DNA from 2 places in the Enterococcus sp. DIV0840 genome. Region 2 is predicted to be linked to the other one. Evidence: a T-box and tRNA genes for the amino acid it is inferred to sense, from the RefSeq annotation. Region 2 holds a T-box; the other holds one or more tRNA genes.
What was found. The T-box of region 2 lies ahead of leuS (leucine--tRNA ligase). A T-box ahead of a tRNA ligase gene usually reads a tRNA of that ligase, here a tRNA-Leu.

Region 1 (6,013 bases), 890 kb from region 2:
GCTATGTCGAAAAAGAATATGAAAATGCTTATTTGGTTGTTGTTTCGGACCCAAGTCCGGATATGGAAGAAAAATACACAAATCGTATGGTAATTAGTAAAAAAGATTGTCAAACTACAGAGTAACTATGGTTTTTAATAGTCTCTTTGTACAACACATTCTTAAAATGAGAGTGACTCAAAACTTTTTCAGTTTTGAGTCACTCTTTTTAGTTTCAAAATCAAACGGTTATTTTTGCTTATAGGTACTTAAAAACTCACGCATTTTTTCAGTAGTGAATTTCAGGTCTTCCATCTTCGGTAGATAGACGATTCTAAAATGATCCGGCTGAGTCCAATTGAAGCCTCCACCGTGCACAAGTAAAATATGATGTTCATGAAGAAAATCCAGTACGAACTTTTCATCATCATAAATATTAAAACGAGCAGTGTCGATTTTAGGAAAAATATAAAATGCGGCTTTCGGTTTTACAGCTGAAAGTCCAGGAATATCATTGATCGCGTTGTAAATATATTCCCGCTGCTCATAGATTCTTCCACCTGGCAATAATAAATCATCCACACTTTGATACCCGCCTAATGCGGTTTGAATAATTTGTTGGGACAATACATTTGAGCACAAACGCATTGAAGCCAACATATTTAAACCTTCGATATAGCCTTTAACGTGTTTTTTATTTCCACTAAGTACCATCCAACCGCAACGGAAACCTGCAACTCTATGTGATTTAGAGAGTCCATTTAAGGTAACAACAAACAAATCAGGCGCTAACGTTGCAATTGGAATATGGGTCAATCCATCCATCACCAAACGATCATAGATTTCATCTGAGAAAATGATCAAATCATTTTGTCTTGCTATTTCAACGATCTGTTCAAGGATTTCCTTAGGATATAATGCTCCTGTCGGATTATTCGGATTGATCAAAACAATTGCTTTGGTATTTGTCGTAACTTTAGATTTGATATCATCGATGTCTGGGTACCATTCAGCTTGTTCATCACAAATATAATGAACAGGATTACCACCAGCTAAAGAGATCGAAGCTGTCCATAACGGGTAATCCGGCATTGGGACTAAAACTTCATCTCCATTATTCAAAAGCCCTTGCATACACATTGAAATCAGTTCGCTGACTCCATTACCGGTATAAATATCATTGATCGTTACATTAGGAAACCCTTTGACTTGGCAATATTGTTCGATTGCTTTACGTGCTGAAAAGATTCCTTTTGAATCAGAGTATCCTTCTGAATTACGAACATTCATAATCATGTCGCGAACCACTTCATTTGGCGCATCAAAACCAAAAGGGGCGGGATTACCAGTATTAAGTTTCAAAATGCGAATGCCTTCTTCATGCATTCTGTCCGCTTCTTCTAAAACCGGACCACGTACATCATAACTTACACCATCAAGTTTGTTAGATTTCTCAAAATTTCTCATACCGTATCCCTCATTTTCAAAATTTATATCTTTAAAGTTACGCCACCTAGAAAAAAAAAGCAATGGAAAATTGAAATTTTTCTAAAAAAAATTCTAGGTGTGGAACAAAAGTAAAAATCACTTTTGTTTCACACCCTGAGTACAAATAACGGTGGGAGCAGAAGTACCCCTAACCTTAGTTTTTTATTTATGTTTGTAGACTCTAGCTTCATAAGGAGCAAAAATCGTATGCTGATGAATGGTATGATTGTTCAAATTACACAATTGTAAGTCCCACTCTTCTATCTGAACATTTTCTGGTAAATCAGCTGAAGCGAATTCTTTGGACAGATTGACGATGACCACAAATCGCTCGTTACCTAAACGACGCCCATAAACAAACAATTGTGGATGATCAGGTAAATAAAGTTTATAACTACCGTAAATCAATGCTTCATTTTTATTTCTCAACTGGATCACTTCTTTGTAAAAATTTAAAACTGAATTGGGATCTGTTGATTCATCTAGTACATTGATCTCTTGCTTGTTAGGATTGATTACCATCCAAGGTTTTCTTTTTGAAAAACCAGCGTATTCTTCTGCTGTCCATTGCATCGGTGTTCTCGAATTGTCTCGCGCAGTTCTGCGAATCACATTCATTGCCTTTGAAGGCTCAACTCCTGCATGAATCATTTCATGATAAAAGTTTTTAGTATCGACTGCATCAATATCATCGATCGAAGCAAAGGGCATATTTATCATCCCGATTTCTTGTCCCTGATAAATAAAAGGTGTTCCTTGCAATAATAGAAATGTTAACGCCAAAGCTTTTGCAGATGCTTGCCAGAATACTGTTTCTTCACTCCCAAAACTTGAGACAGAACGAGGAATATCATGATTTTCCATATAAAGGGCATTCCAACCTTTCCCGTCTGCCAAAGCCTCTTGCCAAGCAGTGAGTGCCTTTTTGAAGTGAATAACATCTAACGTTTCTTGTTCTTCTTTATTCCAAAGAGAGATATGATCAAATTCAAACAACATATTGAAATATCCTTCTGTTTCCCCTACCCACTTAGGTGCTTCGGCTGCACTGACTCCATTGGCTTCTCCTACTGTTAGAATATCACGTTTTTTAAAAATATCCCGCAACTCTTCTAAGTGAGTTTCAATTCCGGAAACATTTTTGAATGACTCAAACGGATCATTTGTTGAAGATGTTTCTAGAGGGGCTTTTTTTATATGAGAAATTGCATCAACACGAAAACCATCTATTCCCTTATCTAACCACCAATCGATCATAGAGAACAAGTCTCTTTTCACTCGCGGATTTTCCCAATTTAGATCAGGTTGTTCTTTAGCAAACACATGGAGATAATACTGATTGGTCGTTTCATCATATTCCCACGCTGATCCACCAAAAATCGAAACCCAATCATTCGGTGGCCCATCAATTGTTCCATCAGCCCAAATGTAATAGTCCCGATAGTCATCTTTTACAGAAGACCTTGATTCTATAAACCATGGATGTTGATTCGATGTATGATTGATGACCAAATCCATAATCACTCTAATCCCATGATCATGCGCTTCCTCTAATAACAAATCAAATTCTTCCATCGTACCAAAAGTTCTAAGAATTTTTTGGTAATCGCTGATATCATAGCCATTATCAACATTAGGTGATTCATAAATCGGCGTAATCCAGATGAATCCGATTCCTAAATCTTGAAGATAATCCAGTTTTGAACGGATTCCATTTAAATCACCAATACCGTCATTGTTTGTATCCATAAAACTGGCTGGATAAATCTGATAACCTACTGCTTCTTTCCACCAAGCCCGCTTGATTGCCATCTGTATCACCCCTATGTTGTATTTCTTTTTATTATATAAGATATGTAGGAAAAGTGTATCTGAAATGCATAGAACATTGCTGGCTTTAAACAAATTTATCTTTCTATGGTTGTAAACAAAAAAGCAATCTTTTTAGAAAAGAGTGCTTTACTTAAATTACGTTGTTTAATAACAAGTTAGAAAGGTTGAAAATTCTTATGCGGCCAAGAAGACTCGAACTTCCACGGGGTTGCCCCCACCAGCCCCTCAAGCTGGCGCGTCTGCCATTCCGCCATGACCGCATTTTATAACAAACTATCTGCTATCTATGATAAAATACGCTCAAGTTTTTGTCAATCTTTCAAGAAAGATTCGACATTTTACTTTTCCATAAATCAACAGTCATCTTTTTTGCTTGTAATCATACACCTGACACAATTTCTCATACGATTGGCTTACTTGTTTAGGAATTTCAACCGCGCCAATATAATTTTTTCCCTTTGGTCCATAACCATTTACGTCATTTCTAAGCCGTGGTATTTCACCTAGGACTAAAGAAAGAAAATAGTCTTTACTCCATAATCCGTTCAGTCGATCGTCTTCAAAAATAATCTTTTCATCAACCGACTTTACATATGGAATGATTGGAACATAATTTGTAAAAACAGCGTTTGTTTCACGCCACTCTTTTTCAAAAGTTGCTTTGATTCTTCTTTGTAAAATAGGATCTTCCAATAATAAAACCTTTTTTGGATTTAACTTTTTCTCTTTTATTATATTTAATGAAAAAATCGCATTTTCTCCAGAATTGGTTGAAGTACTCTCTGCTAAAAATAGATGCTCATCTAGGTTGTACTTCTCCTTAAAATAGGCCAAGTACATTTCAGTTTCGCTTACGTCACTGACCTCGAAGCCACTATTTTTAAAGTTTTTCTGTAAAAATGATGTAGCATGGCCAATGCCTCCGACAAGCATAAACTTATCGGCCTTTCCTTGCTTATATAAAGCAATCAACTCATCCGCAAGATATGGTAGACTATTTCCAGCTAGGATGGCAAGATCGTACTTTCCAGTTACTTGTTCTTGTGCAGATAAATAGTCAATAACGGTATTCCAATGCTGCATAGCTATCCCCTTTTCTTTTGTGATTGATTCTAATATAATACCGCCTTTTCTAATAAAAGAAAAGACGGCAACGGTTGAATTCAACTCTATTTGTTCGGATTCAATTCCACTAGCTTTCCGCGACATTTTCCGCAAACATAGCGTTGGGTATTGATTCTTCGTTTACGTAAAATCAATGTTTGACATTTTTCACACTGATACTGGTGATAGGACTGAGGTTTTTGCTCCACTAAAGGCCGAACATAGCGACTCCCACCTGTTTGCTTCAGCAAGGATTTAAATTCTGCATCTTTGTGTTGATATCCTTTATCTTCTAAATGCAGATGATAATGGCACAATTCATGTTTGATCACATTGATCAGTTCTGCTTCACCATAACGTTCGAAAACTTTCGGATTGAAATCAATATTATGTGAGCCTAAATGATACCGACCGCCAGTTGTTCTCAGGCGACGGTTGAAAAAAGCCTTGTGTCGAAACTTTTTTCCAAAAGAAGTCAAAGAAATTTCTTCAACCATTGCTTGTAATTGATCATCTGTTAACTCTTGCTTTGTTGGTTTTCCTTCTTTAGAAAAACGACTCAAGACTATTCTTTCCTTTCAGCTTGAGGCAACATCGTTAAACTGATGCGCCCTTTCTTCGTGTCTACATCTTCCACCCAAACAGTCACAACGTCTCCTACAGCAACGATATCTGTAGGATGTTTAACAAATTTTGTACTAAGTTTTGAAATATGCACTAATCCATCTTGTTTTACACCAATATCAACAAAAGCACCAAAATCGATAACATTGCGAACTGTACCTTGCAACTCCATTCCAGATTTAAGATCTTCCATTGATAAAACATCTTTTCTTAAAAGAGGAGCAGGCATTTCATCCCGCATGTCTCTTCCCGGCTGCACTAAAGCTGCTACAATATCTTTTAAGGTTTCACTACCGACAGCTAATTCTGTTTCTAGTTGTTCCAGTGGCAACCCTTTGATCCGTTGAGCGGCTTCCGATGAGCCAAGTTCTGCTAATTTAACATTGGCTTTTTCTAGAATTGCTTTGGCAATATCATAGCTCTCTGGATGAATTCCTGTATTATCTAATATATTTTTCCCATTTGGAATTCGTAAGAATCCAATCGCTTGTTCATAAGCTTTTGGTCCTAAACGAGGGACTTTTTTGACTTGATTGCGAGCAGTAAATGCCCCATTTTCATCACGGTAGGCCATCAAGTTTTGAGCAGTTGTTTTATTTAATCCGGAAATATGTTGCAATAGTTGCGGGCTGGCTGTATTGACATTCACTCCAACTTGGTTAACTGCTGTTTCTACAACAAAATCTAATTGTTCTGCTAAACGTTTTTGTGAAACATCATGTTGATATTGACCGACACCGACTGCTTTAGGATCGATTTTTACAAGCTCGGCTAAAGGATCTTGCAGACGGCGAGCAATGCTGACTGCACTTCTTTCTTCTACTTGTAGATCAGGAAATTCAGTTCTCGCCACGTCACTTGCAGAATAGACAGATGCCCCTGCTTCGTTAACGATCACATAAAAAACGTCCCGTTTGATTTGTTTTAGCTGTTCAGCAACAAATAGCTCTGATTCACGGCTGGCCGTCCCATTACCGATTGCCAC
Region 2 (6,013 bases):
CCGATAATGCCGGCACCAAAAAGGAAAATACTGACAAACAATTGGAATATTGCGCCATCATTAAATCCGGAAAATATTGAAACGCCTCCGAGAATTGGTGAAAATAAGAAAACGACAGCGACTAACCAACAAGAAAATACAACCATAATAAATGCAAAAATCATCCAAAACATAAAAAGAAAGTTAAATGAAAGGACTCCTGCAACCTGACAGAATCGAGTAAAACCAGTACGATGAGGACGTTCATAGGAACGGTAAGTATCATCATAAGGATGTTCAGATATTTCATCATAACGGTAGTCATTATTTACAACTGGCTGGATTTCTTGCCAACCATCTCGTTCAAGTTTCTTTTCAGGAACGGTGATATCAAACTCTTGTAAAATTTCTTCAGCGATTGCCCTTGGTTTTCCTAGACTTTTTGCAATCTGTTCTTCTGTTTCTCCAGCAGCTATGCGTTCATCAAAAATTGTTTCATATTTATTCAAGATAAAAGCTTGTTGTTGGTTGGTCAGAGGTTTTAAGTAGATTTTCAATTCGATTAAAAAGTGCTCTTTGTTCATTTTTTTCCCCCGTTTCTTTTTACAGTCTCGTTACTTCTTCTCCACTATAATTTTTTTTAGAAGTAATAACAAGTCTTTAATCAAAAAATCAGCCTAAGGTAAAGAGCGGAATCAGACTTGAGACCTAGTCGTATTGAAAATTAAAACAAACCCGTTCAGTTGAGAAGAAAATCAAATTAGAAAGAAATGTTTTACATATTTTTTTGCATTTTTGGGAAGAAAAAATAAAAAAATATTTCTATTTTCTTTGAAAAAAGGGTATACTATAAATTAAGGAATACTTTCTTTAGAAAATTCGGAGGATATATTATGGAGAAGTACAAAACATCAAGAAAAGAGCGGAGGAAAGCCGAACAGAACAAGCTTGCTTACGATCAATTTAAAAAAGGAACCACTGTGCTTAGCTCTGCAATTGTTGTTTCCTCAATTGCTGCACCGATTGCCGCGCCAAAAATTGCTGAAGCATCAGAAGATAAGATACCAAGTGAACAAGTAAGTTACTCAGATACAAATACACATACAGAAGCCGTTCAAACGCAAACAACGACAACTGACTCTAACGATTCGATGACACAAGATACTCAGACTGCAGCACCTGAGACATCTTCAAGTGAAGAAACGTCTGAAACACAAGAATCATCAGAATTAAATACATCAGAAACAACACAAAGTACTGAGACAACTGAATCAACAGAAGAATCAACTGCAACAACAGATTCTTCAACAGCTGAAAAGGAAGAGCCGAAGACACCAGAGCTTATGATGCGAGCAGCAGCTGCTCCTCAACTTAGAAATATCAGTCCAAGTGCTTTCATTGCTGAAATATCTGGACATGCCCGTTCAGTTGCAGCAGCAAATGATTTATATGCTTCTGTAATGATGGCTCAAGCGATTCTTGAAAGTGACTGGGGGAGAAGTACATTATCTGCAGCACCAAACCACAATCTATTTGGGATCAAGGGAAGTTACCAAGGACAATCTGTTACAATGAAAACTTGGGAAGTGATCAATGGGCAGTGGGTTCAGGTAGACGCAGCTTTTAGAAAATACCCTTCTTACTCAGAATCATTCAGTGACAATGCATATGTTTTGAGAAATACATCATTTCAAGCTGGCGTTTATTATTATTCAGGCGCATGGAAGAGCAATACGAGTTCATACAGAGATGCAACGGCTTGGCTGACAGGACGTTATGCAACAGATCCTAGCTATAATACAAAACTTAATAATATTATTACAACATACAATCTAACTCAATATGACACTCCTTCATCAGGCGGTGGAAATACTGGTGGCGATACTGGTAGTGGCAACACAGGCGGTAATACAGGTGGAAATACTGGCGGTGGAACAAGTAGTCAAGATGTGACACATACTGTAAAAGCCGGAGATAGTTTATGGGCATTGTCTGCTAAATATGGCACATCAATCGCTAATATCAAAAGCTGGAATAAACTTTCTAGTGATGTAATTTACGTAGGTCAAAAACTGATCGTGAAAAAAGGTTCTGGGAACACGAGTGGCGGCAATACCGGTGGAAATACTGGTGGCTCAACTGGCAACAACGGTGGTTCAGGAAATACTGGAACTTCAAACACATACTACACAGTAAAATCAGGTGATTCGTTATGGGCAATCGCTAATGCAAATGGCATAAGTATCGCTAACCTACGTCAATGGAATAATTTAAGTGGAGATATCATTTACCCAGGTCAAAAATTGATCGTGAAAAAAGGTTCAGGAAATACTGGTGGCGGTAGCACAGGAGGAAACACTGGTGGCTCAACTGGTAATGCTGGCGGTTCAGGCAATGCAGGAACCTCAAACACATACTACACAGTAAAATCGGGTGATTCGTTATGGGCAATCGCTAATGCAAATGGCATAAGTATCGCTAACCTACGTCAATGGAATAATTTAAGTGGAGATATCATTTACCCAGGTCAAAAACTGATTGTGAAAAAAGGTTCTGGCAATGCTGGCGGAGGCAACACAAGTGGAGGCAATAGCGGCTCAACTGGAAACGCAGGCGGCTCTAATAATACTGGTACAGCCAATTGCTACTACACGGTAAAATCAGGCGGCTCGTTATGGGCAATTGCCAATGCAAATGGCATAAGTATTGCTAATCTACGCCAATGGAACAATTTAAGCGGAGATATTATTTACCCAGGTCAACGTTTAGTTGTGAAAAAAGGCCAAGGGGGATCAACTAGTTCATCTGGGAATCAAGGTGGTAGTCAAACAGCAGGTTCACATACTGTAAAAAGCGGAGATACCTTATGGGGACTTTCTCAAAAATATGGAACAAGCGTCCAAAGAATCAAACAATTGAACGGCCTATCTAACGATATAATTTATATTGGTCAAACATTGAAAGTTAAATAAAACAATTGAATTTAGCTGAGATCTTTGGTAGTATGATAGCACATGATAGATATATAAACAGTGAAAAGGAATAGTAGAAAGAACCATGTTTTAGAGAGCGTATGGTTGGTGAAAATACGCACAGAAGCTTTCGAACTCGCCTTTGAGTTATTTTACTGAATGAGTGAAGAAATGCTCTTTGAGCTTTTTTCGATGTAGATGAGTGACGAGTAATAATTCGGCGATCATCTGAACTTTAGTAAGTAAAATCGGCGACGGCCGTTACAGCGTTGAGGCTTGTATTTATACAAGTAAATTTAGGTGGTACCACGTTGTCAATCACACGTCCTATAGGAAATTTTTCCTGTAGGACTTTTTGTTGTGAATCACTGCGACTGGCTAGCCAGAGCAGATGATGAACAATACAAGGCGTGCAAAGGGAGGAAGTTACCTTACTAGTGAAACAAACCAAGTAAAAACTTTAACAAGGTACAGAAAACAAACCTAAAAAAGTAAACAATCACTAACAATAAAAAGCTACATAAATAGGAGGAAAAAACGTGAGTTACGATCACAAAAAAATCGAGAAAAAATGGCAAAAATATTGGGCTAAGCATAACAGCTTTACTACTCATGACGATCCAAATAAAGAAAAATTTTATGCCTTAGACATGTTTCCCTATCCATCAGGGCAAGGTCTTCATGTTGGACATCCAGAAGGCTATACAGCGACAGATATCCTGTCTCGAATGAAAAGAAGTCAGGGTTATAGCGTTTTACATCCAATGGGATGGGATGCATTTGGATTACCAGCCGAACAATATGCTTTAGATACTGGTAATGACCCAGCAGAGTTTACGAAAAAAAATATTGAAACATTTAAACGTCAAATCAATTCATTAGGTTTCAGTTATGATTGGAATCGTGAAATCAATACGACAGATCCAGAATATTATAAATGGACGCAATGGATTTTCACAAAACTATATGAACATGGTTTGGCTTATGAAGCAGAAGTAGCCGTAAACTGGGTACCGGAACTTGGAACTGTGATCTCAAATGAAGAAGTCATCGATGGGAAAAGTGAGCGCGGCGGTTATGATGTTGTTAGAAAACCAATGCGTCAATGGATGCTTAAAATCACTGCTTATGCAGACCGTTTACTGGATGATTTAGATTTAGTCGATTGGCCTGAAAGTATCAAGGATATGCAACGTAACTGGATCGGACGTTCTGAAGGGGCGAATGTTGATTTCAAAGTCAAGGGAAGTAATGATACGATCACCGTTTTCACAACACGTGCAGATACTTTATTTGGTGCTAGTTATTTAGTCGTTGCGCCGGAGTTAAAAATAGTTGATGAGATTACAACACCAGAGCAAAAAGCAGCAGTAATAGCTTATCAAGAAGAAGTAAGCAAAAAATCTGATTTAGATCGTACAGATTTATCTAAAACAAAAACAGGGGCTTTTACAGGGGCATATGCGATCAATCCGGTGAACGGCAAAGAAATCCCAATCTGGATTGCAGATTACGTTCTAGGAAGCTATGGGACAGGCGCTGTCATGGCTGTTCCAGCTCACGATGAAAGAGACTACGCGTTTGCTGATAAGTTTGACATCGAAATGATTCAAGTTATTGAAGGCGGAGATATCACGAAAGAAGCATACACTGGAGATGGTCTTCATATCAATTCTGGTTTCTTAGATGGTCTAACTAAAGATGAAGCTAATGAAAAAATGTACCAATGGCTAGAAGAAAATGGCTGTGGTAAAAAAGAAGTCACCTATCGCTTGCGTGATTGGCTATTTTCTCGTCAACGTTACTGGGGTGAACCAATCCCTGTGATCCACTGGGAAGATGGTACAACAACGACGGTTCCAGAATCAGAACTACCATTGAAATTACCGAAAACGGATGATATCAAACCAAGTGGAACAGGCGAATCACCGCTTGCCAATATTACTGAGTGGATCAATGTAGTCGATCCTGAAACTGGCAAGAAAGGCAAACGTGAAACAAATACAATGCCACAGTGGGCCGGAAGCTCATGGTACCATTTACGCTATATCGATCCTCATAACAAAAATGAAATTGCCAATTATGAAAAATTAGAGCGCTGGTTACCTGTCGATATTTACATTGGCGGAGCAGAACATGCAGTACTTCATTTATTATATGCACGTTTCTGGCATAAATTCTTGTATGATATCGGTGTGGTACCAACAAAAGAACCGTATCAAAAACTCTATAATCAAGGAATGATTCTTGGTCAAAGTTTCCGTGACAGCCGTGGAGTACTGGTTCCTACCAATATGGTCGAGAAACGTGACGGCGTTTGGGTGAATAGTGAAACGGGCGAAGAGCTGGAAGAAGCACCAGCTAAAATGAGTAAATCATTGAAAAACGTTGTAAATCCAGATGATGTTTTGGAAAAATATGGTGCGGACACATTAAGAATGTATGAAATGTTCATGGGACCTCTTGATGCATCGATTGCGTGGAGTGAAAATGGACTTGAAGGCAGTCGTAAATTCTTGGATCGTGTATGGCGCTTGATCGTAGATGAAAATGATAAGATGCGTGACCGTATCACGACAATAAACGATGGACGTTTAACGAAAGTTTATCATCAAACAGTGAAAAAAGTGACAGAAGATATGGAAAATCTGCACTTCAATACGGCAATTTCTCAATTGATGGTCTTTGTGAATGAAGCGAATAAAGTCGATGTTTTACCGTATGAATACATTGAAGGATTCGTTCAATTACTAGCACCAATTGCACCACACGTTGGTGAAGAGCTATGGGCGATCCTTGGAAATGAAGAAAGTTTAACCAATGCTCCTTGGCCGACATATGATGAATCTGCATTGATCGAAGATGAAGTCGAAGTCGTTTTCCAAGTTAACGGAAAAGTTCGTGCAAAATTGAATATCGCTCGAGGTTTAAGTAAAGAAGAGCTGGAGGAAAAGGCTCTAGCAGCAGAAGAAATCCAATCCTTCATTGATGGAAAAACGATACGTAAAGTTATTGTTGTTCCAGATAAATTGGTGAATATTGTAGCGAATTAAAGAAATTAG

Region 1: it has a tRNA-Leu gene. The T-box ahead of leuS (leucine--tRNA ligase) is inferred to sense a tRNA for this amino acid. The anticodon was not compared.

Annotation. Positions count from the first base shown of each region.
Region 1 is NZ_CP172876.1:2,176,016-2,182,028, forward strand. Features, by position in the region: gene IGL98_RS10355 (hypothetical protein) at 1-125, shown strand, start outside; gene IGL98_RS10360 (pyridoxal phosphate-dependent aminotransferase) at 229-1,446, opposite strand; gene IGL98_RS10365 (glycoside hydrolase family 13 protein) at 1,630-3,279, opposite strand; tRNA gene IGL98_RS10370 (tRNA-Leu) at 3,478-3,560, opposite strand; gene IGL98_RS10375 (YdcF family protein) at 3,661-4,509, opposite strand; gene IGL98_RS10380 (SprT family protein) at 4,470-4,967, opposite strand; gene IGL98_RS10385 (Tex family protein) at 4,970-6,013, opposite strand, start outside.
Region 2 is NZ_CP172876.1:3,062,413-3,068,425, reverse strand. Features, by position in the region: gene IGL98_RS14640 (DUF1700 domain-containing protein) at 1-563, opposite strand, end outside; gene IGL98_RS14635 (muramidase family protein) at 873-2,951, shown strand; T-box leader at 3,003-3,284, shown strand; gene leuS (leucine--tRNA ligase) at 3,491-6,004, shown strand.